Regions from separate parts of the Roseomonas gilardii genome, predicted to be linked through region 3. Evidence: predicted binding sites of a transcription regulator. Region 3 holds the regulator's gene; each other region holds the start of a gene.
What was found. Region 3 encodes HrcA, which represses chaperone genes, less so after heat shock. Its sites were predicted from a motif close to GTTNGCACTCNCNNNNNGNGAGTGCNAAC; they were not measured.
Positions count from the first base shown of each region.

Region 1: the regulator HrcA is predicted to act here: its motif matches at 1,864-1,892, upstream of RGI145_RS07525 (DUF1178 family protein).
Region 2: the regulator HrcA is predicted to act here: its motif matches at 3,368-3,396, upstream of groES (co-chaperone GroES).

Region 1 covers NZ_CP015583.1:1,664,751-1,674,211, forward strand. The annotation lists gene RGI145_RS07510 (methyltransferase domain-containing protein) at 1-516, opposite strand, end outside; gene RGI145_RS07515 (ComF family protein) at 663-1,511, shown strand; gene grxC (glutaredoxin 3) at 1,552-1,809, shown strand; gene RGI145_RS07525 (DUF1178 family protein) at 1,992-2,492, shown strand; gene RGI145_RS07530 (PAS domain S-box protein) at 2,562-4,985, shown strand; gene RGI145_RS07535 (histone deacetylase family protein) at 5,086-6,117, shown strand; gene RGI145_RS24970 (hypothetical protein) at 6,057-6,782, opposite strand; gene ubiG (bifunctional 2-polyprenyl-6-hydroxyphenol methylase/3-demethylubiquinol 3-O-methyltransferase UbiG) at 6,815-7,534, opposite strand; gene RGI145_RS07545 (aspartate kinase) at 7,663-8,898, shown strand; gene RGI145_RS07550 (NAD(P)H-dependent flavin oxidoreductase) at 8,988-9,461, shown strand, end outside.
Region 2 covers NZ_CP015583.1:2,492,530-2,501,990, reverse strand. The annotation lists gene RGI145_RS11455 (DUF1835 domain-containing protein) at 1-918, opposite strand, end outside; gene RGI145_RS11450 (cold-shock protein) at 1,012-1,239, opposite strand; gene groL (chaperonin GroEL) at 1,320-2,957, opposite strand; gene groES (co-chaperone GroES) at 3,012-3,299, opposite strand; gene RGI145_RS11435 (usg protein) at 3,562-3,837, shown strand; gene RGI145_RS25980 (glycoside hydrolase family 15 protein) at 3,824-4,897, opposite strand; gene RGI145_RS25975 (glycoside hydrolase family 15 protein) at 4,878-5,756, opposite strand; gene RGI145_RS11420 (SDR family oxidoreductase) at 5,767-6,798, opposite strand; gene RGI145_RS11415 (AEC family transporter) at 6,941-7,873, opposite strand; gene gmk (guanylate kinase) at 7,933-8,619, opposite strand; gene RGI145_RS11405 (YicC/YloC family endoribonuclease) at 8,647-9,461, opposite strand, start outside.
Region 3 covers NZ_CP015583.1:3,580,089-3,589,549, reverse strand. The annotation lists gene RGI145_RS16345 (fumarylacetoacetate hydrolase family protein) at 1-384, shown strand, start outside; gene kdgT (2-keto-3-deoxygluconate transporter) at 568-1,581, shown strand; gene RGI145_RS16335 (SDR family oxidoreductase) at 1,703-2,434, shown strand; gene hrcA (heat-inducible transcriptional repressor HrcA) at 2,822-3,868, opposite strand; gene aspT (aspartate-alanine antiporter) at 4,399-6,090, shown strand; gene RGI145_RS16320 (bifunctional aspartate transaminase/aspartate 4-decarboxylase) at 6,133-7,872, shown strand; gene RGI145_RS16315 (putative bifunctional diguanylate cyclase/phosphodiesterase) at 8,344-9,461, opposite strand, start outside.

The sequences.
Region 1 (9,461 bases), 1.9 Mb from region 3:
GAAGGGCGAGACACGCGGCGAGACGCCGCCACGCAGCGCCTCCTCCTCGGCGGCCAGGGACTCGCGCAGGTTCTGCAGGGTGCCCAGCGCCGGGACGCTGGCCAGGAAGAGTCCGTCCGGGCGCAGCGTGCGCCGGATCTGTACCAGGGCACCGGGAAGGTCGTTCACCCAGTGCAGCGACAGGCTGGCCACCACCAGGTCGAAGCTGTTCTCGGCGAAGGGCAGCCATTCCTCGTCCCCGGCGACCGGCAGGCCGCCAGCCTGCCGCGCCAGGGCCACGGACATGTCCATGGACACCACCTGTCCGACGCCGCGGGCGTGCAGCCGCGGCGCCACCACGCCCCGTCCGCCGAGGTCGAGGGCGCGGTCGAAGCGCAGCGTGAAGTCGTCCAGACGGTCCAGCAGCCGGTCGGCGGCTTCTTCCAGGATGGGGGCCACCCGACTCAGGCTTCCGGCGGAGCGGTCGCGGCGGAGGCGGTGGAGGTGGCGGTCGAAGACCTGATGCGGCGCGGACATGCAGCGGCAGATGGCGCGAAGCGGGCCGCGGCGCCAGGGGGTAGTGCCGGCTGCCGGCGCCGGACCGGCGGGAGCCAGGGGGTAGAACGGGTGGGTGTCCGGGAAGGGGCGGTGGCTGGAGCGGGGGCGAGGGGCATGAGGGGCGGATGGCGCGATGGCGCCGGGCGGGGTGGACGTTGAGCGGGATGGAAGCGGCGCCCGGCCCCTGGCGAAGCTGGGGCCGTCTCGCAGGCCGGGTGGGGGAGGGGCTGCTGGATGCGCTGCTGCCGCCCGGTTGCCTCACCTGCCGGGAGCCGGTGATGCGCCACGGCGCCTTCTGCCCCTCCTGCTTCCGGGATCTGCAACGGATCGGCGATCCGCTCTGCGACGGCTGCGGCGTGCCTTTCCTGCATGTGGAGCAGGGCGTGCCGGTCGGGGGGCGCCTCTTCTGCGCACCCTGCGCGGAACGGCCTTTCCCCTTCGCCCGGGCGCGCGCCGCTTTCGTCTATGGGGAGGTGCCGAAGCGCCTGATCCTGCCCTTCAAGCATGGCGACCGTCCCGATCTGGCGCGCCCGATCGCGCGCGCCATGGCGCTGGCGGGTCAGGAGCTGCTGGCGGAGGCCGGAATCCTGGTTCCGGTGCCGCTGCACTGGCGGCGCCTGCTGCGGCGCCGATACAACCAATCGGCCCTGCTGGCGCGTCATCTGGGGCGGCATGCCGCGAGGCCCTGGCTGCCCGACGGGCTGCGCCGGACCCGCGGCACGGCCTCCCTGGGTGGTCTTGGCGCGGCCGGACGGGTGATGGAGGTGGAAGGCGCCTTCCTGGTGACGCCCAGGGGGCGCCGCGCCATCGCCGGGCAGCGCGTGCTGCTGGTGGACGACGTGCTCACCAGCGGCGCGACCGCCGCCGCCTGCGCCCGCGCCCTGCTGGAGGCCGGGGCACGGGAGGTCGATGTGCTGGCGGCGGCCCGCGTGCTGCCCCGGGACTCGCCTGGTGCCGCGGATGGGGCCGGGTGACGGCTTGACCCGGAGGCTTGGCGGAACGAATTGAAGGGACATGGCCAAGGTCGAGATCTTCACCACCCCCTTCTGTCCCTATTGCGCGCGCGCGAAGACGCTGCTGACGCGCAAGGGCGTCGTTTTCGAGGAATCTGATGCGCCGCATGGGTCCCCGGCGCGCGAGGAAGCGGTCCGCCGGTCCGGCGGCCGCACCACGGTACCGCAGATCTTCATCGACGGAGAGGCGATCGGCGGCTGCGACGATCTCTTCGCGCTGGACCGCGCGGGCAAGCTGGACGGCCTGCTGGCGGCCTGACCCCCGCGCCCGGCGTGGCGTCCGCCGGGGGTTCCGGCGGGTGGGCATGGCCGTACTGGCACCCGGGAGGCCCCAGTGCCAAATAGGGGGCTGGACGGGTGTATGGCTTGCGGGACCGGAATGCTGGCGTCCCGGCCCCCATGGGGTGGCGTGGCGCTGACGGAGCCGAGAACAGGACAGGGATGATCCACTACCAGCTGCGTTGCGAAGGCGGCCACGAGTTCGATGGCTGGTTCAAGGACAGTGCCGGTTTCGAGAAACTCGCCAGGGCTGGCCTCGTGGAATGTCCGGTCTGCGGCGGGACACAGGTCCAGCGCGCGCTGATGGCGCCCGCGATCGCGAAGCCGCGGCCGGAGGCCGGCCCTGTGGCCGGTCCGGCCCTTCCCGATGCGGCGGCTCCCTCGCCGCCCGTGCCCGCCGCACCGGGCCCCGCGACCCAGCCCGTGGCAGCGGGGCCGATGCCCGCCCAGGTCATGGCGCTACTGCAGCGCATCCGCGCCGAGGTCGAGCGCAACTGCGACTATGTGGGCAGCGAATTCAGCGAGGAGGCGCGGCGGATGCAGGCGGGCGAGAGCGAGCGCCGGGGCATCTATGGCGAGGCCACGGATGCCGAGGCCGAGGCACTGCGCGACGAGGGCATCGAGATCGCCCGCATCCCCTGGGTGCCCCGGTCGGATGGGTGATGTCCTTTGCCGTGGCGGGGGCTACGTCAGGACGCCCTGCCACGGTGACGCGATCCGGCGTGCCGGCTGATGGAAAGGCTGGAGCGCTGGGAGCGCGACACCGGATCCGCCCTGGCCAGCGATTTTTCCGACCCTGGCCTGCCTTTCCTCGTCGTCGCCGGCTACAGCCCGGCGCCCATGGTGCTGACCGATCCGGCGCGCGCGGACAACCCGATCGTCTTCGCCAATGCCGCCTTCCTTCAGATGACGGGCTATGCCGGCTGGGAAGTGCTGGGCCGGAACTGCCGCTTCCTCCAGGGCCCCGCCACGGACCGCGCCACGGTGGCCGCCCTCCGGGACGCTCTGGAGGGCGCGCGCGACATCACCGTCGAGCTGCTGAACTACCGGCGGGACGGGACGCCCTTCCGCAACGAGGTCCGCATCGGCCCGCTGCGGGACGCGCAGGGCCAGGTCCGCTATTTCCTGGCCACGCTACACGACGTGACCGTGGCCCGCGACGTCATGCGGGTCGAGCGGGCGTTGCGCGTCAGCGAGGCGGGCGCGCGCCTCGCGGTGGAGGCGAGCGGCCTCGGCACCTGGGACCTCGACGTCGCCAGTGGCGTGCTGCACTGGAATGTCGCCTGCTGCGTCATGTTCGGCCTACCACCGGATGACGCGCGGTCCCTGACCTATGAGGACAGCTTCCTGGCCGCCCTGCACCCGCGCATGCGCGCGCGGGTCCGCAAGGAGATGGAGGACTCTTTCTCGCCCGCCGGCAGCGGGCGGCTGACTACGGAGTTCCGGATCGTCGGGCTGCTGGACCGCCGGGAGCGCTGGCTGTCGCTGACCGGACAGAGTTTCTTCGAGGAGGGACGCTGCGTCCGCTTCGTCGGCGTGGTGAGCGACACCACGGCGCGGAAGCGCGAGGAGGAGGCGCTGCTCCGCTCCCGCGAGAAGCTGGAGGCCAGGGTCGAGCAGAGCAGCCGGGACCTGCACCGCATCTGGCAGTACTCCCAGGACATCATGGTGGTGATCCGCCAGGGGGACCTGACGGCGGAGGCGGTGAACCCGGCCTGGGAACGCGTCCTGGGCTGGCCCGCCGAACCGCCCTCCGGGACCGGCATCCTGGGCTTCGTGCATCCGCAGGACTTGGCCCTGACCCGCGTCCAGCTCGCGCGCCTAGCGGATGGCCAGGGGGTCGAGCATTTCGAGAACCGCATCCGGCACCGGGACGGCTCCTACCGCCGGATCTCCTGGAACGTCGTGCCGGATGGCGAGTTCCTGCATGCGGTGGGCCGCGACGTGACGGTGGAGCGGCGGCAGGACGATATCCTCCGCCGCACGGAGGCGCAGCTCCGCCAGTCGCAGAAGATGGAGGCGATCGGCCAGCTCACCGGCGGCGTAGCGCATGATTTCAACAACCTGTTGCAGGTGGTGCTGGGCAATCTGGACATCCTGCAGCGCAGCCTGCCGGCCGAGGCGGGCCGGTTGCGGCGCTCGGCCGAGAATGCCGCGAGCGGTGCCCGCCGCGCGGCGGTGCTGACGCAGCGCCTCCTGGCCTTCTCCCGCCGCCAGCCCCTGGCACCGCGCGCCTTGCAGGTGAACGGGCTGGTGGAGGGGATGTCAGACCTGCTGGCCCGTACCCTGGGCGAGACCATCTCCATCCGCACCGCCCTGGCGCCGGATCTGTGGCGGGTCGAGGCTGATCCGGGGCAGTTGGAGAATGCGCTGCTGAACCTCGCGGTGAATGCGCGCGATGCCATGCCCGGCGGCGGCAGGCTGGCGATCGAGACGGAGAACCTGACCCTTACGGAAGCCATCACCCTGCGTGGCGAGGAGATGGGGCCGGGCCAGTATGTGGTGGTCAGCGTGACCGATACCGGCACGGGCATGGACCAGGAGGTGATCGGCCGGGTCTTCGAGCCCTTCTTCACCACCAAGCCGGTGGGGCAGGGGACGGGGCTGGGCCTGTCCATGACCTATGGCTTCGTGCGCCAGTCCGGTGGCCATGTGCGGATCTATTCGGAGCCCGGACTGGGCACCACGGTGCGGATCTACCTGCCGCGCCTGGTTTCCGCCGAGGAGGAGGCACCACCGGAGGCGGAGCCCGCGCCGGCCGCCCGCGCCCGGCAGGAAAGCATCCTGGTGGTGGAGGACGACGCCGATGTCCGCAGCTACTCGGTGGAGGTGCTGTCGGAGCTCGGCTATCAGGTGATCGAGGCGGAGGACGGGCCGGGCACGCTGCGGCTGCTGGAGGATTCGCCCTCGCTGGTGCCGGACCTGCTGTTTTCCGACGTGGTGCTGCCCAACGGCATGAACGGGGCGGAGCTGGCGGCGCGGGCGCGGCTGCTGCGGCCGGGGATGAAGGTGCTCTTCACCAGCGGCTATGCCCGCGACGCCCTGACGCATCACGGCCGGCTGGATGCGGGCGTGGAGGTGATCGGCAAGCCCTTCACCTTCGCCGAGCTGGCGGCGCGGGTGCGTGGGGTGCTGGACGGGCCGCCGGGCCGCTGAGCGCCCACCGCTGGGGGCCGTGCCCCGGAACGCGGCGGGCGGCCTTGCCGGGAATCGCCGGGGGCGGGAAGCTGCCGGGCGGACACGGATGGGAACCGGCATGAAGGTCTTCTGGGACGACCGGCAACTGGCGCATGCGCCGCGCTTCTTCCTGCAGCGGGGGCGGTTGCGGCCGCATTTCGAGGTTCCGGCCCGGGCGGAGGCGCTGCTCGCGGCCTGCCGGCGCATGGGGCTGGAGATCGCCGCCCCGGCGGAGGCGGACGCCGCGGCCCTCGGCACGGTCCATGCCCCGGACTACCTGGACTTCCTGCGGACCGCCCTGACGGAATGGGAGGCCATGCCGGGCCATGGGGAGGAGGTGGTGCCCAACATGCACCCCTCGCCCGAGATGCTGGCCCAGGGCGCGCGGCGTTCCGCCACGATCATCGGCAAGACCGGCTGGTACACCGCCGACACCTCCTGCCCGATCGGGCCGGGAACCTGGGAGGCTTCCGCGCTGGCGGCGGCCGGTGCCCTGGCCGCGGCCGAGGTGGTGGCGGGCGGCGGTTCCGCCTATGCGCTGGCGCGGCCGCCCGGGCACCACGCCTATGCCGCCCGGGCCGGCGGGCACTGCTACCTGAACAACGCGGCCCTGGCGGCGGAGCGGCTGCGTGCCCGGGGCGCGGGCAAGGTCGCCGTGCTCGACATCGACAGCCACCACGGCAACGGCACCCAGGGCATCTTCTGGGAGCGCGACGACGTGCTCTTCGTGTCGGTCCATGGCGATCCGGACCGCTACTACCCCTGGTATGTCGGCCATGCCGACGAGCGTGGCGGGGGGATGGGCGCCGGGTTCAACCTGAACCTGCCGCTGGCCCTGGGCAGCGGCGATCCGGAATGGCTGGAGGCGATCGGCACCGGCCTGGGCGCCATCCGGGACTTCGGCGCGGAGGCGCTGGTGGTCAGCCTGGGCTTCGATGCCTCGAAGGACGAGCCGCTGAACGCCCTCTCGGTCACCGAGGACGGTTTCGCCCGGGCCGGCGAGGCCATCGGCGGCCTGCTCCTGCCCACCGCCATCGTGCAGGAAGGCGGCTATGCCGTGGAGGTGATCGGCGGGCTGCTGGAACGCTTCCTGACCGGCTTCGGGCGCTGAGGCAGGAGCGCCGCCGGGCCTGACGGCCCGGTCAGCGAAACGGGTTGCTGCGCGGCAAGGCCGGGGTGTTCCACTGCTCGATCTTGCGGAGAAGTTCCGCCTCGCTTCCGGGAAAGGTGCTGTGGAGGATGCAGGGCTGCTGCCCCCGTGCTTTGCAGTCCTCCGACCGGCGGCGCATCTCCGTTCAGTTCGGTGAAGGGCTCCAGTGCCACCGTCTCCATGCAGGATGGCGGGTCGCGCCTCTGGTGGCCGATCTCGTAGCGGATCTCCGGCTCGCCGGGCCGCCAGGACGTGACGATGCTGAAGCAGCGCATGCCCTCCGCATCGCGGCCAAGCCAGTCCCTGCGGCGGACCGGATAGCGCGCCAGCAGATAGGTCCGCTCTCCCCCGAGCAGCGAACTAGCGCGCCAGGGCGTGGACTCGATCTCCGCCGGCCCGGTGCCGTCCTTCTCGTAATCGAGGAGCATGTGGAAGGCAGCGGAGCGGCGGTAGCCCTCGGGCAGCGGGGGCGGCGGTTCGCCCGGCTTACGGGAGATGCCTCCGCAGGCGGCGAGGCCGACCAAGGCGAGAACGAGCGTGGCCGCCGGGAACAGGGCAGCACGCCGGATTGAGGCAGGAAGCAGGGCGGACGACTCCGAAAGGCGCGGCACGGCATTGTCGTGCACGTTTCCCTTCGGAAACAACCCAAGGTTGCATGTTAATCTCTGCCTGCCATCAGGATATAGTTCACCCCGACATCCCGCGTGGCCTTCCAGCGTCGGCTGAGCGGATCGAAGCTCATCCCCGCGATGTCCTCCACCCGCAGTCCGGCCTCGCGCAGCCCGGTCCCCAGCTCGGCCGGCGTCATGAAGAGCTTCCAGTCATGGGTGCCGCGCGGCAGCAGCCGGAGCACATACTCCGCCCCCAGCTTCGCCATCAGGAAGGCGCGCGGCGTGCGGTTCAGCGTGGACAGGAAGACGGCGCCGCCGGGCCGGGTCAGCCGCGCCAGGGCGCCGAGAAAGGCCGGGCGCTCCTCCGGCGCCACATGCTCGATGACCTCCAGCGAGACCACCGCATCCCATTCGCCGGTCAGCTCCTCGGGACGGGCGGCACGGTAGTCGATCTCCAGGCCGGACCGGGCGGCATGGACCCGCGCGGCCTCCAGCGCGGCGCCGGCCGCGTCGATGCCGGTGACGCTGGCGCCCCGCCGCGCCAGTGCCTCGCTGGCCAGCCCGGCACCGCAGCCGACATCCAGCACCCGCAGGCCGGACAGGTCTTCCCCTGGCCGGCCCAGGCGCCGCGCCAGCCGCTCCGCCACCCAGCCGCAGCGCAGCGGGTTCATGGCATGAAGGGGCGCCATGGGGCCGCGCGGGTCCCACCAGCGATCCGCCAGCGCATCGAATTTCGCGATCTCCTCCGCCCTCGCCGTGCCGGACATGCGATTCTCCCAAGGGTGTCGTGGTGCGGACGAGGTTGCAGCCACCCGCAGCGCCCGGTATCTGTCCCGACCCTTCGCGGCGCGCAACCGCCGCCGCTCCTTAGCAGAACCGGAAAACGCCCGGCGCCATGGCCCGTATCGTGATGAAGTTCGGCGGCACCTCCGTCGCCGACCTGGACCGTATCCGCAATGTCGCCCGCCGCGTGAAGCGCGAGGTCGAGGCTGGCAACGAGGTCGCCGTGGTGGTCTCCGCCATGTCGGGCGTGACCAACCAGCTGGTGAAATACTGCACCGACCTGTCGCCGCTGCACGATGCGCGGGAATACGACGTGGTCGTCGCGACCGGCGAGCAGGTGACGACCGGCCTCACCGCCATCGCCCTGCAGGCCGAGGGCGTCGATGCCCGGTCCTGGCAGGGCTGGCAGGTGCCGATCCGCACCGATGGCGCGCATGGCAAGGCGCGGGTCGAGGAGATCGACGGCTCGGCGCTGATCGAGCGGATGAAGGCCGGGCAGGTGCCGGTGATCGCGGGCTTCCAGGGCATCGGCCCACGGGAGCGCATCACCACGCTGGGCCGCGGCGGCTCCGACCTTTCGGCGGTGGCCGTGGCGGCGGCGGTGAAGGCCGACCGCTGCGATATCTACACCGATGTGGACGGCATCTACACGACCGACCCCCGCATCGTGCCGCGCGCCCGCAAGCTGGAGCGCGTGAGCTTCGAGGAGATGCTGGAACTGGCCTCGGTGGGGGCCAAGGTGTTGCAGACCCGCTCGGTCGAGCTGGCGATGAAGCAGAAGGTTCGGGTGCAGGTCCTGTCCTCCTTCGAGGACAAGCCGGGCTCCCTGGTGGTGGACGAGGACGAGATCGTGGAACAGCCCGTTGTGACCGGCGTCGCCTATTCGCGCGACGAGGCGAAGATCACCCTGCGCCGCCTGCCGGACAAGCCCGGCATCGCCGCCCATGTGTTCGGCCCACTCTCGGCGGCCAATGTGAACGTGGATATGATCGTCCAGAACCTGGGCGCCGACGGCACCACGGACATGACCTTCACCGTGGGCAAGACCGACCTGCCGCGCGCGCGGGAGACGCTGGAGAACGCCCGGTCTTCCATCGGCTTCGACGCCATCCTGACCGATCCCGAGGTCGCCAAGATCTCCATCGTCGGCATCGGCATGCGCTCCCATGCCGGCGTGGCGGCCACGATGTTCAACACGCTGGCCGAGAAGGGGATCAACATCCAGGTCATCTCGACTTCCGAGATCAAGACCTCGGTGCTGATCGGCGTGGAGTACACCGAGCTGGCGGTGCGCGCCCTGCACACGGCCTATGGCCTCGACGCGCCGGCCGGGAAGGCTCAGGCCTGATGCTCGCCCCGTCCCCCACCGTTCCGCCGGCCGAGGGAGGCACCGGTCCCACGGTGCCCGACTGGGCCTTCGCCGAACTCGACCGGCTGATGGCGCGGGGGGCGGGCTTCCTGGGCTCCCGCTGGGCGATCCTGGGCGGCGCCATGTCCTGGGTCAGCGAGCGCAACCTGGTGGCGGCGTTGAGCGAGGCCGGCGCCTTCGGCGTGCTGGCCTGCGGCGCCATGGAGCCGCCGCGGCTGGCCGAGGAGATCGCGGCGACCCAGGCGCTGACGGACAAGCCCTTCGGCGTGAACCTGATCACCATGCATCCCCGGCTGGAGGCGCTGGTGCAGGTCTGCCTGGACGCGAAGGTGGGCCATATCGTCTTCGCCGGCGGCATCCCGCCCGGCCCCGCGATCCGCAAGGCCAAGGATGCCGGCGCCCGGGTGATCTGCTTCGCCCCGGCCCTGGCCCTGGCGAAGAAGCTGGTCCGCTCCGGCGCGGATGCCCTGGTGATCGAGGGCTCCGAGGCCGGCGGGCATATCGGCCCAGTCAGCCTGAACGTGCTGGCGCAGGAGATCCTG
Region 2 (9,461 bases), 1.1 Mb from region 3:
CATCCGTCCCGAATGCAGGGCCTCCTCGGGAACGGAGACGCGCTTCTCCCACAACAGACGTAGCGCCTCCGGTGGCAACTGGCCCAACCCGATGAAGCGCGCCGCGCCCGGGTAACGGGCAGGGGAAACCAGTTCCAGGCATGCCGGCGCCGCTCCGGCGAAATGCGCGAGGCAGCGCGCCAGGATCAACTGGTCGTAGGTGTCGTGTTCGAACCAGAGCACGATCCGCTGGTAGCGTACCGGCGCATCAGCCAACGCCTCCTCCGCCTGTCGCAATTTTGTTGTGATATCATTCCGGTTCATGCCGGTGCCTGCACCGTAGGAGCGCGCCAGGAACTCCGCCCGCTGCTCCAGCCAGTCCGGTCCGGGCAGGACCGGCCCCTGGCAGAAGGGATCGGAGTATTCCAGGAAGTCTCCGGCGAAGCCGGCCTCCCACAGTGCCGGTCCGATATCGCTGCCGCAGCGGAAGTGTAGAGTCGGCATGTCGCGGTCCGGCGCATCGCCGCCGCGCCGGATGCTCGCCCAACTGCGCTCCATGGCCTCGATATGTGCTTTCAGCCGGGGCCAGCTCGGCAAGCCGAGTTCTCGCGCGATGACAAGCTGTGCCTCGCTCAGCCGCGTCATCGCGGCGGCGCCATCCGCCACGGCACTTGGGTGGTGCAGGCGGAAACGTTGCCATGCCCCGGCCTCACCGCCCCGCAACTGCCGCAGCAGCTCCCTGGCGCGCTTTCGCTGCTGTTCAAGGTTCAGCCGGAATGGCATCGCGGGGCGCGGACCGCCGGACGCAGGCGTGGAGACCGATGGATCGGACAAGGGAGGCCCCTTCCTCAAGCCTGTGTCCGCCAGCCAGGCAGGAAAGGGTGAAAAAGACGTGACGCCACCTTCTGCGAGCGTGGGCGCAGCCCTTTCCGCGGACACGGAGGCTCCGATCAAGCCCGGGAGCAAGGAAACCAGAGCCCCAGAGACCGGTCAAGAACACCACTGCCGCGATGGGGCAGCGGCGAACCGAGGCTAGCGTTCCGCCTGGTCCAACATCAGGCCGATCGCGACTGCCCCCCGACGGCCATCGCGGTCCTCCACAACGAAGGACAGGCGTTGCCCCTTCTCCAGCTCATCCAGCGCGGCCGCCCGCAGCGCCGTGGCATGCACCATCACATCCGGCCCGCCGTCATCGGCCTGGATGAAGCCATAGCCCTTGGCCGGTTGATACCAGATCACTCGCCCCGTCAGCCTTTCCACTGTCGGTCCTCCCTGCCCGCAAAAGGAAAAGGGGCGGCCCTTGCGGACCGCCCCCTTCCCGAACCCCGATCCGGTAAGGATCAGAAGTCCATGTCACCCATGCCGCCCGGAGGACCGCCCGCGGGGGCCTTCTTCTCAGGCTTCTCGGCGATCATCGCCTCGGTGGTGATCAGCAGCGCGGCCACGGAAGCGGCGTCCTGCAGCGCGGTGCGCACGACCTTGGTCGGGTCCACGATGCCGGCGGCGATCAGCTGCTTGTACTCGCCGGTCTGCGCGTCATAGCCGTAGTCGTAGCTGTCGGTCTTGCGCAGCACGTCGCCCGCGACCACCGCGCCGTCCTGGCCGGCATTCTCGGCGATCTGACGCAGCGGCACCTGGATCGCGCGGCGCACGATCTCGACGCCCACGCGCTGGTCGTCGTTGTCCACCGTCACGTTCGCCAGCTTGGCGGTCGCACGGGCCAGGGCAACACCGCCGCCCGGCACGATGCCTTCCTCGACCGCGGCGCGGGTCGCATGCAGCGCGTCATCGACGCGGTCCTTGCGCTCCTTCACCTCGACCTCGGTGGAACCACCGACGCGGATCACGGCCACGCCGCCCGCCAGCTTCGCCAGGCGCTCCTGCAGCTTCTCGCGGTCGTAGTCCGAGGTGGTCTCCTCGATCTGCGCCTTGATCTGCTCCACGCGGCCCTGGATGTCCTCCTTGGAGCCGGCGCCGTCGACGATCGTGGTGTTCTCCTTCTCGATGCGGACCGTCTTGGCCTTACCGAGCATGTCGAGCGTCACGTTCTCGAGCTTGATGCCGAGATCCTCGGACACGACCTGACCGCCGGTCAGGATCGCGATGTCCTCGAGCATCGCCTTGCGGCGATCGCCGAAGCCCGGGGCCTTCACGGCGGCGATCTTCAGGCCACCGCGCAGCTTGTTGACGACCAGGGTGGCCAGGGCCTCGCCCTCGACATCCTCGGCCACGATGATCAGCGGACGGCCGGACTGCACCACGGCCTCCAGCAGCGGCAGCATCGGCTGCAGCTGGGACAGCTTCTTCTCGTGGATCAGGATGTAGGGGTTATCCAGCTCCGCGATCATCTTCTCCGCATTCGTGATGAAATACGGGGAGACATAGCCACGGTCGAACTGCATGCCCTCGACGACGTCGAGCTCGGTCTGGATGCCCTTGGCTTCCTCGACCGTGATCACGCCCTCGTTGCCGACCTTCTCCATCGCCTGGGCGATCATCTCGCCGATCTCGGACTCGCCGTTGGCGGACAGCGTGCCGACCTGGGCGACCTCGGCAGAGGTGGTGATCTTGCGCGAGTTGGACTTCAGGTCCTCGACGACGATCGCCACGGCCTTGTCGATGCCGCGCTTCAGGTCCATCGGGTTCAGGCCGGCGGCCACGGACTTCGCGCCCTCGCGGACGATCGCCTGCGCCAGCACGGTCGCGGTGGTGGTGCCGTCACCGGCCAGGTCGTTCTGCTTGGAAGCGACCTCGCGCACCATCTGCGCGCCCATGTTCTCGAACTTGTCGGCCAGCTCGATTTCCTTGGCGACCGTCACACCGTCCTTGGTGATGCGGGGCGCGCCGAAGGACTTGTCGATCACGACGTTGCGGCCCTTGGGGCCCAGCGTGACCTTCACGGCATCGGCGAGAATGTCGACGCCGCGCAGCATGCGGTCGCGGGCGTTCTGGCCGAACTTGACGTCTTTAGCAGCCATCTTGCTCTACCTCTGTATCTGAATGGGGAAGGGAAGCGACGAAGGCGTGCGGCGTCAGCCGATCACACCCATGATGTCGGACTCCTTCATGATCAGGAGATCCTCACCGTTCAGCTTCACCTCGGTGCCCGACCACTTGCCGAACAGGATGCGGTCGCCGGCCTTGACGTCGAGAGGGCGGACCTCACCCTTGTCGCTCACCGTGCCGGTGCCGACGGAGACGATCTCGCCTTCCTGCGGCTTCTCCTTGGCGGTGTCGGGGATGATGATGCCGCCAGCGCTCTTCTCGTCAGCCGTGACGCGGCGAACGAGGACGCGGTCGTGCAGAGGGCGGAAGTTCATCAGGAACGCTCCTAAGCCTTTGGAAACCGTGGTCTCGGATTCATAAGCTCCGCCGGGATACGGGCGCTGTTAGCACTCGCCCCCGCCGAGTGCCAGCGATCTAGGGCCGCACCCCACCCGCCGTCAAGGTGTTCGGCAGCAATTCCGGCGAATGAGTGCTAATCGATTGATAAGAGCGGATTTTTTCTTGATCCCGCCAGCACCTTCCATGGCAGGATGATGACAGCCGCGATCAGCCGCGGCCTGAGGAGAGATGCTTCGCATGATCCTGCGAGAGATCGGGAACCTCGTGCGCTTCCCGGAACCCCGCGTCACCACCGCCGAGCTGCTCTATCGCCTGCCCGATCATCCCGCCGTGCTGCAGAGCTTCGTCTGGCAGAAACTCGACCACGCCCCCGGCTTCCCGGAACTGCACCGCTTCATCGACTTCTGGCAGCGGGAGATCGAGGGGCCGCTGCATTCGGTGCGCGTCGCCTCGGCGGCGCTCTGGCGTCCCGCCGAGTTCCGCTATGTCGATGGCCAGTTCACTCTGCACTAGCCGCCTTGCGGCGGGCCCGGGCGGGTCGCATCCCCCCGGGCGGCTCCGACCTGTCCGCGGAACTACTCCTGGCACCGGGCGCCAGCGGCGATGAGCGGCCCGCCTTGCCGCCATCGCCGGCGCCCCGGCCGCCATCGGGCTGCCCGTTCAGCGTATAGGCCGTGTTGACCAGGGCGATGTGGGAGAAGGCCTGGGGGAAGTTGCCGATCAGGCGACGTGCCTTCGGGTCGTACTCCTCCGACAGCAGGCCGACATCGTTGCGCAGGTCCAGCAGCCGCTCGAACAGCTCCAGCGCCTCGCGCCGGCGCCCGGTCCGGTCATAGGCATTGGCCAGCCAGAAGGAGCAGGCGAGGAAGACCCCTTCGTCACCGGGCAATCCGTCCCGCGTTTCCTGGGTGGCGTAGCGCAGCAGGAATCCATCCCGCAGCAGCCGCTTCTCCACCGCCGCGATGGTGCCGAGCACGCGCGGGTCGTCATAGGGCAGGAATCCCACCGCCGGCAGCAGCAACAGGTTCGCATCCAGGTCCCCCGAACCATAGGCGCGGGTGAAGCTGCCCAGTTCCGTGTCGAAGCCCCGCCGGCAAACATCCTCGTGGATCTTTTGCCGCAGCGCCTGCCACCGCTTCAGCGGGCCGCGCAGGCCGAAGCGCTCGATGCTGCGCACCGCCCGGTCCACCGCCGCCCAGGCCGCGACCTTGGAAAAGGTGAACTGCTCCGGCCCGCTGCGGACCTCCCACATGCCCTCGTCCGGCTGCTTCCAGACCTTCGCCAGATGATCGGTCAGCGCACGCTGCAGCGACCAGGCCTGCCGGTCGAAGGGCATCCCGTGCCGCTGCGCCAGGTAGAGCGTGCTCGCCACCTCGCCGAAGACATCGAGCTGCAACTGCCGGTAGGCCGCGTTGCCCAGGCGCACCGGCCGCGAATCCTCATAGCCCGGCAGCCAGTCCGCCTCGCATTCGGTCAGGCGGCGCTCGCCCGCCAGCCCGTACATGATCTGGATCTGGTCCGGGCTCCCCGCCACGGCACGGACCAGATCCAGATCATGTACGGGCTGCGGCATCCTCCACATAGCCGGCGCGGAGCAGCGCCATCAGCGTCAGGGTCGAATCGCGCAGCCAGCAGAAGCGGTAGTCCCAGTTCCGCGACCCCCCCAGCTTCTCCGGCAGGGAGGTGGTGGGCGCCGCCACGATGCCGCCCGTGGGGCGGTAGGTGAGGGCCTTCAGCGTCACCACGGAACGGCGCACCGCCTCCGTCCAAGGACCGGCCTCGGCGCAACGGCTGGCCCATTGCCGCCAGCCGGTCTCCGTCTCGGCCAGCCGCTCCTCCGCGACCTGGGGCGGCGGGGCGGGCAGATGCGAGGCGCCATAGGAGAGCACGAAGGGAATGCTCTCCCCCGCCTTCACCACGAAGCGAGAGACGCTGCGCATGTCCTCGCCGCGCACCGGCACGCCGGCCCGCATCACCACGAGGTCCGGCCCCGCCACCGCCCGGATGCCCGTGCCGTCCGGCAGCCGCGACACCCAGGGAATGACGCGCCCGTTGTCGAAGCGCAGCACCAGCTCCCCCCGCATGGCGACCTCGCCGCGCAGCCCGGTGACGACCCGCACCAGGTTCGAGACGCCGTCGTCGCGCACGTTCATGAAGTCAGTGAGGCGGACGGCGCCACTGCCGGTGCGGAACTCCGTGTCAAGCACCAGCGTGCCGTCGCGATAGGCACGCCGGATGCGGGGCCGCTCGCCGCCCTCCCAGTCCGGTGCGATCCGCCAGCGCCCATGCTCCGGCGTGCCGAGCAGCGCGGCGAAGACCGCATCGGAATCGAAGCGCGGCCAGCAGAGCCAATCGATCGACCCGTCGTGCCCCACCAGCGCCGCCGTCGCCAGATCGCCGATCAGCGCGTAGTCCTCGATCCTTCCGGGCATGATGGCGCGGTCAGGTCCCGATCCGGTGCCGTGCTCCGGATCGCCGCCCCGCCATCCAGGCCAGCGCCGGCAAGGCGAGGACTGCCCCCCCGATCACCGCCCGCAGCAGGGTGGGCTCGATCGCATGCACCCGGCTGGATGCACGGCTGCTGAAGCGCCCCCGGGTCCGGTGCGGCCCAGCCACCGGCCGGAACAGGTTGTCCTGCCGGCCGGCTGGCAGGGCCTCGCCGGTCAACTGGCTGGAATAGCCTTGCCGCGCCAGGATGCGGTCCGCCAGCCCGGGCACCGCCATGCCGCCGAGGATCGCCTTCAGGGTCGGCCAGCCCAGCCACACCTCCCGCTTCGGCTGCACCGCCGCGGCGAAGATCGCCTCGCCGACGGCCTCCGGCTGGTGGATCGGCGGCACCGGCTGGGCACGCTCGCCCATGCGGTTGCGCGCCCATTCGAACTGCGGCGTGTTGACCGCCGGAAGCTGCACCATGGTCAGGCGGATGCGGCTGCGGTCGTGCAGCAACTCGACGCGCAGGGAATCCATGAATCCCCGCACCGCGAACTTGGCCGCGCAATAGGCGGATTGCAGCGGGATGGCGCGATAGGAGAGCGCGGAGCCGACCGCCACGATCACACCCTGGTCGCGCTGCCGCATCTGGCGCAGCGCCGCCATGGTCCCATGCACCTGGCCAAGATAGGTGACCTCGGTGACGCGGCGGAACTCCTCCGGCGACATCGCCGCGACGGGAGACATCACCGTCACCATCGCGTTGTTCACCCAGACGTCGATGCCGCCGAAGCTGCGGGCCACGCGCTCCGCCGCCTCCTCCACCGCCGCCGCGTCCGCCACGTCGAGCGGCAGCGTGATCACCCGCCGCGCGCCCGCCATCGCCACCTCGCGCCGGGCATCCTCCAGCCCCTCGGCCTCCCGCGCGATCAGGGCGATGTTCCAGCCGCGCCGGGCGAAGGCCAGGGCCGTCGCCCGCCCCACGCCCGCCGAAGCCCCCGTGATCACCACGCTCAGCGCGCCCGTCACCATCTCCCGCGCCATCGCGCCCCCCTTTCCATGCCGCCACCCGAGGGCCGCAAACTCACGGCCTGCGAACACATGGCCGGGTTCCGGGGTTGCGGGCCCGCCGCTGCACAGTCGCGGCATGATCCCGGCCGCAATGGGTGGGGGCGGGGCGGGGGCCTCAGTGCGGGTGGAACAGCGCGATCAGGACGCTCAGCGTGACCACCGACAGGGCCGAGGCCAGCAGCACCGTGGCGCCGGAACGGTCCATGCCGGTGGCATAGCGGCGCGCCAGGATGAAGGCCGTGGCCCCGGTCGGCATGGCGGCCGCCACCACCGCCACGGCGGTGCCGAGCGGCGGCAGCCGGAAGAACAGCGCCGCCCCCCAGACCGCCAGCGGCAGCACCAGCAACTTGATGGCCACACCCAGCACCGCGTCAGGCCAGTCGCGCCGCAGATTGAAGCTGGTGAGGCTCGCCCCCAGGCAGAACAGGGCCACCGGTGAGCCCGCCTGTCCCAGCAGGTGCAGCAGCCGCCGGATCATGTCGGGCGGCGGCGGCAGGAAGATCGACCACAGCCCGCCCAGCGCCACCGCCAGCAGCATCGGGTTCTGCAGCAGCGAGGTCAGGGTGGAGCGCAGGATCGCGAAGGGCGAGGCCTTCGCGTTCATCCCGATCTCCGCGATCACCGTGGCGATGGGCAGGATCAGGATGGAGTGGAAGGCCAGGATCGCCAGCAGGTTCCGCAGCCCTTCCGGCCCGAAGGCCGAGAGGATCAGCGGGATGCCCACCATCGACAGGTTGCCGAAGCTGGCATCCAGCGCCACCAGCCCGGCCTCCTGCAGCCGCAGCCCGCGCAGCCGCCGCGCCAGCACCACGGCCAGTGCATAGACGGGCAGGCAGGCGGTGAAATAGGCGATCGAGACGGCCAGGGTCGGCCCCAGCCCGCCGGAGGTCGAAGCCCCTTCGAAGAGCAGGGCCGGCAGGGCGAGCATGAAGACGAAGTCGTTCAGCCCGCGCACGCCCTCGGCGGAGATCCGGTTGGTCAGCCGGGCCAGGTAGCCGAGGAGGATGGTGATGAAGACCGGACCGATGATCGAGAGAACAACTGTCATCGCGCCCGTGGCATCCTCATCGTCACCGCTCCATCCATCCTGGCCCTGTTCGCCCCGGCCTATTCCGCCTTAGCAGGATCCGGGCCGCCGGCTGGGCCACCAACTGCGTCACCAACTGGGCCGCCAAGCTCGGCCACGAAATCGCCAAGCCAGGGGTTGCGCGCCCGCCGCGTCCGCGCCGCCGCCAGGATGCCGCGCACCACCGCCAGCGTGTCGGCGAAGTGGTCGTTCACCAGCACATGGTCGAAATCGCGCCAGTGCGACGCATCCTCCAGCGCCGCTTCCATGCGCCGGGCAATCTCCGCGTCGCTGTCCTGCCCCCGCCCGCGCAGCCGGCGCTCCAGCTCCGGCAGGCTCGGCGGCAGCAGGAAGACGCCGACCACGTCGTCCGGCAGCGCCGCCCGGATCAGCTTGTGCCCCTGCCAGTCCACGTCGAAGAGCACGTCGCGCCCGGCAGCGAGCGCCTCCAGCACGGGCGCACGCGGCGTGCCGTAGCGGCGGCCATAGACGGTGGCGCTTTCCAGCATCTCGCCGGCTCGCTCCATCGCCTCGAACTGCTCGGGGGTGCGGAAGTGGTAGTGCACGCCCTCCACCTCGCCGGGCCGCGGCGCCCGGGTGGTGGCGCTGATGGAAAGCGACAGCGCCTCTTCCTGCTCCAGCAGGGCGCGGGAGACGGAGGTCTTGCCCGCCCCCGAGGGGGCCACCAGCACCAGGCAGATCCCGCGCCGCAACCGTTTCACCGCCATCCCCGCCTCCCGCGCATCACCCCGGCCTCATTCGACATTGGCGGCCTGCTCGCGCAGCCGCTCCACGGCGGCCTTCAGCTCCAGCGACAGGCGCGTCAGCGCCAGCGAGGCCGACTTCGCCCCCAGCGTGTTCGCCTCGCGCCCGAATTCCTGCGTCAGGAACTCCAGCCGCCGCCCGATCGGCACGGTTTCCCGCAGCAGGGCCCGCGCCGCCTCGACATGGGCGCCGAGCCGGTCCAGCTCCTCCCGGACATCGGAGCGGCTGGCCAGCAGCGCCACCTCGGCGGCCAGCCTGTCCTCCGGCACCCGGCGCTCGCCTTCCAGCAGCTCCGCCAGGGTGGCCATCAGCCGCGCTTTCTGCGCCCCGGGCTGCCGCGCCGCCTCCTCCGCCGCCTGCTCGCGCAGCACGGCGATCTCGTCGAGCAGGGTGGACAGGATGGCATGCAGCTTCCGCCCCTCGGCGCGGCGCGCTTCCCGCAGCCCGTCCAGCGCCGCCTCGAAAGCCATGGCCACCAGGGCCCGCTTCGCCTCGTCGGCGGCCTCGTCCGGCTCGGCGGCCTCGGTCCGCAGCACGCCGGGCAGGGCCAGCAGCGCCTCCGGCCGGGGCGGCGGGGCGCCGGGGATGCGCGCCGCCAGCTCCTGCGCCAGCCGCAGCACCCGCTCCAGCGCCTCCGGGTCGGGGATCAGCCGGAGCGAGCGGTCCTCCCGCTTCACCACCAGCGTGGCGCTGATGTTGCCGCGCCCGAAGCGCTTGGCCGCCTGTTCCCGCAACTGGGCCTCCAACCCCTCGAACCCATTGGGCATGCGCAGGCGCAGGTCGAGCCCGCGCCCGTTCACGCTGC
Region 3 (9,461 bases):
AACGACGTGTCGGAGCGCGAATACCAGCTTGAGCGCGGTGGGCAGTGGACCAAGGGCAAGGGCTGCCCGACCTTCGGCCCGCTCGGCCCCTGGCTGGTGACGAAGGACGAGATCGCCGATCCCCAGGACCTGCGCATGACCCTCTCCGTGAACGGTGAGACGGTGCAGGACGGCTCCACCCGCACCATGGTTTTCCAGGTGCCTTTCCTGGTCTCCTACATCTCGCGCTTCATGGCGCTGCTGCCCGGCGACGTCATCACCACCGGCACCCCGCCCGGCGTCGGCATGGGCATGAAGCCGCCCCGCTACCTGCGCGACGGCGATACGATGCAGGTGGAGATCCAGGGCCTCGGCGTGCAGCGCCAGCGCGTCTCCGCCGGCTGAACCGCCTTTCCCGGGCCGGCTTGGCCGGTCCGGACTTCCCGGGAGCACCCGCACGGCGCCCCGGCTCCTGTCACCCATACAACCCCGGCCACCGGTCCAGAGAAGGGCGGGGCCACGGGCGGAGGGCGAGGCCCATGGGCCGGGAACCCTCGCCCCGCAATCAGGAAGCGTGAGGGTACGTCCATGAGAATCAAGGATACGATCGACCGGATCCCCGGCGGTCTGATGTTGATGCCGCTGCTGCTCGGCGCGCTGTGCAAGACCTTCGCCCCCGGTGCCCCGCTCTACTTCAAGGGCTTCACCCAGGGCATCATGACGGGCGTGATCCCGATCCTGGCCGTGTGGTTCTTCTGCATGGGCGCCTCGATCAAGCTCTCCGCCACCGGCACGGTGCTGCGCAAGTCCGGCACTCTGGTGCTCACCAAGCTGGTCGCCGCCTGGATCATCACCCTCGTCGCCTCGATGTTCATCCCGGCCGAGGGTATCCAGACGGGCTTCTTCGCCGGCCTCTCCATCCTGGCCATCGTCTGCGCCATGGATATGACGAATGGCGGCCTCTACGCCTCGCTCATGCAGAGCTACGGCACGAAGGAGGAAGCCGGCGCCTTCGTCCTCACCTCCATCGAATCCGGCCCGCTGATGAGCATGATCATCCTCGGCGCCTCGGGCGCCGCGCATTTCGAGCCGCAGATCTTCGTCGGCGCCGTGCTGCCCTTCCTGGTCGGCTTCGCCCTCGGCAATCTCGACCCCAAGCTGCGCGCCTTCTTCGCGCCCGGCGGCCAGTTGATGATCCCCTTCTTCGCCTTCTCGCTGGGCAACACGATCGACCTGAACACGCTGCTCTCGCCGCTGGCGGGCCTCGGCGTGGTGCTCGCCCTGGCGGTCATCGTGCTGACCGGCATCCCGCTGATCCTGGCCGACCGGATCATCGGCGGCGGCACGGGCACCGCCGGCATCGCCGCCTCCTCCACCGCCGGCGCCGCCGCGGCCAACCCGCTGGCCATCGCCGCCGTCGCCCCGCAGTTCATGCCGGTGGCCCAGACCGCCACGGTGCTGGTGGCGATCTGCATCATCGTCACCTCCCTGGTGGTGCCGATCATCACCGGCCTCTGGTACCGACGGTTCGGCCAGGGCATGGCGGAGCGGGCGCGGGCGGACGATCCGATGCCCGCACTGCACATGCATCCGGCGGACTGAGCGCGGCCGCCCTTCGCCCCGGCATGACCCCCGCGAGGGCCATGCCATGAAAGAGACGGGAGCCCGCCCCACGCCGCCGAAAGGCGGGCGGGCTCCGAAGCACCCGAGCGGGAGACGACACATGACCCTCAGTCTGGACGGCAGGATTGCCGTGATCACCGGCGCGGCGCAGGGCATCGGCCGCGCCACGGCGGAACTCTTCGCCCGCGCGGGCGCGAAGGTCGTCGCCACCGATGTCAACGCGGCGAGGCTGGAGGAGCTGGAAGGCCCCGGCATCGAGCGCCGCGTGCTGAACGTGCTCGACGATGCCGCCGTGCGTCAGGCCATGGCCGAGATCGGCCGCGTGGACGTGCTGTTCAATTGCGCCGGCGTCGTGCATGGCGGCACGATCCTGGAGATGCCGGACGCGGATCTCGACTTCGCCCTGGACCTGAACGTGAAGGCCCTGGTCCGCACCAGCCGTGCCGTGCTGCCGGGCATGCTGGAGCGCGGCGACGGCTGCATCATCAACATGTCCTCGGTGGCCTCCAGCGTGAAGGGCGTGCCCAACCGCTTCGCCTACCAGACCAGCAAGGCCGCCGTGGTCGGCCTCACCAAGTCCATCGCCGCCGACTATGTGACGCGTGGCATCCGCTGCAACGCCATCTGCCCCGGCACGGTGGAAAGCCCCTCGCTGCAGCAGCGCCTCGCCGCCGGGGGCGACTACGAGGGGGCCCGCGCCGCCTTCATCGCCCGTCAGCCGATCGGCCGGATCGGCCAGCCCGAGGAGATCGCCGACCTCGCCCTCTATCTGGCCACCGCCACCTACACCACCGGCCAGATCCACGTCATCGACGGCGGCTGGACGATGTAGGATCGGCGGCGCGTCACTTCGGGCGTTGCGCTTCCCGGGGGAAAGGCGCTGCCTTTCGCCCCGGACCCCCTATCCGCCAGGACCCTGCGGGCCCTGGACCCCGTTCGTTGGTGTTTGTTGCGGCTGGATCGCGTCGGAGAGCCATGCTCTCCGGCGACTGCCGGTGCCGCCAGCGCGGAAATGGTGATTTTCTTCTTCGGGGGCCCCGCTGATCCACCTGTTCCCAGGGATCGGGCCGCAGCCTGACGGTCATCACAGGCGCCAACTCAAGCCCGGGGTCCGGGGACCGGCTTCGGTCCCCGGCGGAGTGGGGGCCGGGGGCGAGGCGGAGCCTTGCCCCCGGGGCTGGACGCAGGCACTCGGGGCAGAGGGCCGGGCCGGATCCCTTCAGCCCAGCAGGCGCCCGATCACGCCGGCGGTGTAGTCCACCACCGGGATGATCCGGCGGTAGTTGATCCGCGTTGGTCCGACCACGCCGACCGCGCCGACGATGCGCTCCTGGGAGTTGCGGAAGGGCGCCACGATCATCGAGACACCGGAGGCATCGAAGAGCCCGCTTTCCGCGCCGATGAAGATCTGCACGCCCTCGCCGCGCTGCACCAGCTCCAGCAGGCGCAGCATGGTTTCCTGCGCCTCCAACTGGTCGAACAGTGCCTGGATTTCCCCGATCTTCTGCGTCTGGTCCAGGTTCTCCAGCAGCCGTGACTGCCCGCGCAGGATCAGGGAGCCGCCGCCGCCGCCGGACCAGATGCCGAGGCCGGATTCGACCACCTGCGCCGTCAGCTCGTCGAGCGCGCTGCGGTTCGCCGTGATCTCGCGGTTCACCTCTTCGCGCGTTTCGTCCAGCGTGCGGCCGTTCAGCCGGTGGTTCAGGTAGTTGGTCGCCTGGGTGAGCGAGCCGGTCGGCAGGCCGGCCGGCACCTCGATCACCCGGTTCTCCACCTGCCCGTTCTCGCTCACCAGGATCACCAGCGCCCGGCCGGGGCCCAGCGCCACGAACTCGATATGCCGCACCGGGCTGTTGGTCTTGGGCGCGACGACCAGACCCGCCGCCCCGGCCAAGCCGGACAGCATCCGCCCCGCCTCGCCCAGCGTGTCGTGCAGCGAGCGTCCGGAGGCGGCACAGCGCGCGGTGATGGCCTCACGCTCCTGCTCGGTCAGTTGGCCGAATTCCAGAAGGCCGTCCACGAAGAGGCGCAGGCCCCGTTCGGTGGGCAGCCGCCCGGCGCTGGTATGCGGGGCGAAGAGCAGGCCGGCCTCTTCCAGATCCGCCATCACGTTGCGGATGGTGGCCGGGGAGAGGGCATGCGGCAGGCGGCGCGACAGGGTGCGCGAGCCCACCGGCTCCCCGGTTTCCACGTAGAGTTCCACGATCTGGCGCAGGACCGCGGCCCCGCGGCCATCCAGCGCCTTTTCGAGATTGCTTGAGATCATGCCTTCCAGGTCCCGGTACGCCCGGCTCGCGGTGGACATGTCCCAGCAGGCAGCAAGAAGTGTTCCAGCACGTCAGGGAAGGTAGGTTTGCCCCCCCGCCGGGTCAATCGCTGCCTCCACCTGATTGAAGCGCGGCGGGTTCGTCCGGGCTCGCTGGGATTTGACCTGTTGCCGGAACGATTGCGCGCTGCTGGGCTCGTGGCGTCAATACGTTGCTTTCCAACCGGAAATACCGGCGTCGCCAGGACCGCGCGGAGGCCGGCCCGCCGGGGCAGGGACCCGCCACACGGCCCGGACACCGGGAGGTGAGTTGGCGGGCGTCGCGATGCCCTCATGATCCGCCCAGCCAGGTCGCGGAACGAGCTCCCGAGCCCGCCGCCCGGCTTGTGCCGCCGGCGGGAGACGGCGTGGCGTGCGGTGCTCTCCTTTCCGGTGCCCATCCGGGCACCGGCCCTTCCCGTGGCCGGCAAGGATCATCCCCGGGGATGGCCCTGTCCCGAGACCAGATCCAGGCCAGGAGCCCTGAGCCGATGTGGACATGGTTCGTCGAAACGCTCCGGACCTATCCGGAGATCGCCGTCTTCCTTTCCCTGGCGATCGGCTACTATGTCGGGGCGTTCAGCATCCGGGGCATCGGCCTCGGCGCCGTCACCGCGACGCTGCTCGCCGCGATCCTGATCGGCCAGCTCGGCATCACCGTCTCGGCCAATGTGAAGTCCATCTTCTTCCTGCTGTTCCTTTTCGCCATCGGCTATGGCGTCGGGCCGCAATTCGTCCGTGGCATCGCCAAGGATGGCGTGCCGCAGGCGGTCTTCTCGGCCGTGGTCTGCCTGCTCTGCCTCGGCGCCGCCTGGCTCGCCGCCCGCATCGCCGGTTACGACCTGGGTTTCGCCGCGGGGCTCTTCGCCGGTTCGCAGACCATCTCCGCTTCGCTCGGCCTCGCCACGGACGCGGTGAACCGGCTGGGCCTGCCGCCGGAACAGACCAGGCCGCTGCTGGATGCCATGCCGGTCGCCTATGCCGTCACCTATATCTACGGCACCATCGGCTCCGCCCTGATCCTGGCGCTGCTGGGACCGAAGCTGCTGGGCTTCGACCTGGAGGCCGCCTGCAAGGCCTATGAGGCCCGCATGGGCGGCAGGCCGGAGCCTGGCGGAGAGGGCAGCGCCTGGCACCACTTCGTGCTGCGCGCCTATCGCCTGGAGCCGGGCATGCCGGTGGTCGGAAGGACCGCCGCCGAGGCCGAGGCCAGCTATCCCCAGGCCCGCCTCTTCGTGGAACGCCTGCGCCGTGACGGGAAGATCCTGGAGGCCAAGGGGGGCACGGTGCTGCAGGCGGGCGACGTCGTCGCCGTGTCCGGGCCGCGCGGCGTGCTGGTCGATCTCCTCGGCCACCGGGCCACGGAGGTGGACGATCCGGAACTGCTGAGCATCCCGATGGAGGGCGTGGACGTCCTCGTCACGCGGAAGGCGGTGGACAACAAGACCCTGGCGGAACTCAGCCACGAGCCCCCGGCGCATGGCGTCTTCCTGCGCCGCATCCGCCGCGGTGCCACCGGCACCGAGATCCCGATCCTCCCCGCCACGCGGATCCATCGCGGCGACGTCCTGACGCTGGTCGGCCGCACCCAGGAGATCGCGGCCTCGGCCCAGGCCCTCGGCCATGCCGACCAGCGCGGCAACGCCACGGATGTCGCCTTCATCGGCGCCGCCATCGTCCTCGGCACCCTGGCCGGCGCGCTGGTCTGGCGCGTCGGCGCCGTGCCGCTCACCCTTTCCACCGCCGGGGGGGCGCTGATTTCCGGCCTGTTCTTCGGCTGGCTCCGCTCGATCCATCCGACCTTCGGCCGCATTCCGCCCGCCACGGTCTGGTTCATGAACTCGGTCGGGCTGAACGTCTTCATCGCCGTGGTGGGCATCAGCGCCGGCCCCGGCTTCGTCGCCGGCGTGCGGGAGCTGGGGATCAGCCTCTTCCTCTGGGGCATCTTCGCCACCTCGGTGCCGCTGATCCTGGCGCTCTATATCGGCAAGTACGTCTTCCGCTTCGACGACGCGCTGGTCCTCGGCTGCTGCGCCGGGGCGCGCACCACCACCGCCGCGCTCGGCATGATCACCGACCGCGCGAAGAGCCAGATCCCGGCCCTCGGCTACACCGTCACCTATGCCGTCGGGAACACGCTGCTGACCATCTGGGGCATGGTCATCATCATGCTGCTCGCCTGACGCCCCCGCACCCCATCCTCCTTGCCCGTCAGGGGACATCCCATGGCCCAGATCGACTATGCCCGCCTCGCGCAGCTCAGCCCCTTCGAGCTGAAGGACACGCTGATCGGCCTCGCTTCCAGCCAGGCCAGCCGCACCATGCTCAATGCCGGGCGCGGCAACCCGAACTTCCTCGCCACCCTGCCGCGACAGGCCTTCTTCGCCCTGGGCCGCTTCGCGGTGGAGGAATCGGAGATGTCCTTCTCCTACATGCCCGAGGGCGTGGGCGGCCTGCCGCATCTGGAGGGCATCACCGCCCGCTTCGAGAGCTTCGTCGCCCGCCACCACGACGATCCGGGCACCGCCTTCCTGCGCCGCGCCGTTTCTTATGTGCGCGACCAGATCGGCTTGCCGGAGCCGGAATTCGTCCACGAGATCACGGAGGCCATTCTCGGCTGCGAATACCCCGTGCCGCCGCGCATGCTGAAACTGACCGAGAAGGTGGTGCGCGAATACATCGTGAAGGAGATGGTGGGCGGCCTGCTTTCCTCCGCCGATGTCGATCTCTTCGCGGTGGAAGGCGGCACCGCCGCCATGACCTATATCTTCAATTCGCTGCGCGAGAACCGGCTGATCGCGCCCGGCGACAAGGTCGCCATCGGCATGCCGGTCTTCACCCCCTATATCGAGATTCCGGAGCTCGCCGACTATCAGCTCGTCGAGGTGCCGGTGAATGCCGATCCGGAGATGGGCTGGCAGTTCCCGCAGGCGGAGCTGGACAAGCTCGCCGATCCGGCTGTGAAGGTCTTCTTCGTCACCAATCCCAGCAACCCGCCCTCGGTGAAGATCGATGCGAAGGGGCTGGAGGCCATCGCCGCCATTGTCGCGGAGAAGCGGCCGGACCTGATTATCCTCACCGACGATGTCTATGGCACCTTCGCCGACGATTTCGAATCCCTCTTCGCCCGATGCCCGCGCAACACCGCGCTGGTCTATTCCTTCTCCAAGTATTTCGGCGCCACCGGCTGGCGGCTGGGCGTGATCGCCATGCACCGCGACAACATGCTGGACCGCGCCCTGGCCGGGTTGCCGGAGGAGGACAGGAAGGCGCTCGACGAGCGCTACCGCAGCCTCACCCCGGAGCCGCGCAAGCTCGCCTTTCTCGACCGGCTGGTGGCGGACAGCCGCAGCGTCGCGCTGAACCACACGGCGGGGCTTTCCACCCCACAGCAGGTGCAGATGCTGCTTTTCTCGCTTTTCGCGCTGATGGACGGCAAGGACAGCTACAAGGCCGCGCTGAAGAAGGTCATCCGCAGCCGCAAGAAGGCGCTCTATCGTGAACTCGGCGTGCCGATCGACGACGATGTCAATTCGGTGGACTACTACACGTTGATCGACCTGGAGAGGGTGACGCTCGGACTCTATGGCCGCGACTTCGCGGACTGGGTGCGGGACACGCAGAACCCGACCGAGATCCTGTTCCGCGTCGCCGCCGAGACCGGCATCGTCCTGCTGCCCGGCAAGGGCTTCGGCGCTCCGCATCCCTCGGGCCGTGCCTCCCTGGCCAATCTGAACGAGTACCAGTACGCCGCCATCGGCCGGTCGCTGCGCGGCCTCGCGGCCGAAATGCACGAGGCCTTCCTGAAATCCGGTGGACGGCGCGAGGCCGCCCCCCAGGTCGCCCCCCAGGTCGCCCCCCAGGTCGCCCCCCAGGTCGCCCCCCTGGCCGCTCCGATCGCCGGGACCCGGACATCCCAGGAGGAAGGCGGAAAGCAGGGAGGGGTGGCCAAAGGTTCCGGCTGACACGGCCTCATGCCGTGTTGCCGGGAGCCGGAAGGCCCCGGCGATGGCATGGACCCTTTCCGGCGCGAGGCCGCCCTACCAGTGCCCCCCGATCCGTCGGCGGGACGCGTGGCCCGGGGGAAGGCTCCGCCTTGCCCCCGATACCCCCATCCGCCAGGACGCTGCGCGCCCTGGACCCCATTCGTTGGCTCGTGCTGACGCCGGATCGCGCCGGAGAGCATGGCTCTCCGGCGACGGCCGTCGCCACGCGAGCGGACAGGGTGTTCTTCCTCTTTTCCGGTGCTGTCGTATCCGTCCGTGCCGAAGGATCGGCGTTTCAGGCTGACGGTTGCCGCCAGTGCCAGCTCACCGGGTCCAGGGCGCGCAGCGTCCTGGCGGAGAGGGGGTTCCGGGGGAGAGGCGGAGCCTTTCCCCCGGGGCTGGCCGGGGCGCGCGGCGCGCTCCGTAGGGAGGTGCGTTCCGCCGGTTGGATCAGACCCCGCCCGGCATGGCCGCCCGGTTCCGCCCATGCTGCCGGGAGTGGCTTTCCCACATCTCCCGCGCTCCGATCTCCCGCAGCATCCGGGGGATCATCGCCGGGATATCGCCGCCGGACATGGGCCTGCTGTAGAGGTAGCCCTGTGCGTACTGCACGCCCATTGCCCGCAGCGCCTCTTCCTCGGCCTCCGTCTCGATGCCCTCGGCCACGAGTTCCAGCCCCAGGGTTCGCCCCAGGGCGCAGATCGTGCCGGTGATCGCGCACTTGTCCGACAGCGCGTTGATATCGGTGACGAAGCTGCGGTCGATCTTCAGGATGTCCACCGGCAGCCGCCGCAGATAGCTCAGCGAGGAATAGCCCGTCCCGAAATCGTCCAGCGCCACGCGGACCCCGAGCGCGCGCACCGCGTTCAGGCTTTCCAGCGCCATGTCCAGGTCCTCGACCAGCACCGTCTCGGTGACTTCGACCTTCAGGCAGGAGGCCGGCAGCCCATGCCGCCTCAGCGCCGTCGCGAGGTCGCGGGGCAGATGCGGGTCGGCGATCTGCGCGGCGGCGAGGTTCACGCTCATGGTCGCCCGCCCGTCCACCAGCCCCTGCCGGCGCCACTCGGCCAGCCGGGCCAGCGCCTGTTCCAGGATCTGCGCGCCGAGTGCGGCGATCAGCCCGGTCCGCTCGGCGACGGGGATGAACTCCGCCGGCGACACGGCCGTGCCATCCTCCGCCCGCATCCGCGCCAGTGCCTCGAACCCGGCCAGGGTTCCATCGAGGAGGTGGATGAGCGGCTGGAAGAAGGCTTCCACCCGGGTATGGTCCAGTGCCTCGCGCAGCCGCACCTCGTCGGCCAGGTCCTTCTCGCTCTGCCGGCGCTGCGCCGGATCGTAAACGGCGATGCGTTCGCGCCGCCGCCCCTCGCGCGCATGCCGCAACGCGGTCCAGGCGGCGGAGAGGATGGCATCCGCCTCGTGGCCTGTCATGTCCCGCAGCGGCACCACTCCGGCCCGGGGGGAAAGCCAGCGCCTCTCGGCGCCGCCCGGCTGGATCGGCTCCTCGCAGAGCCGGGTCAGGATCGTCTCCGTCAGCGCCAGTGCTTCCGTCGCGCCGCCGGGCAGGA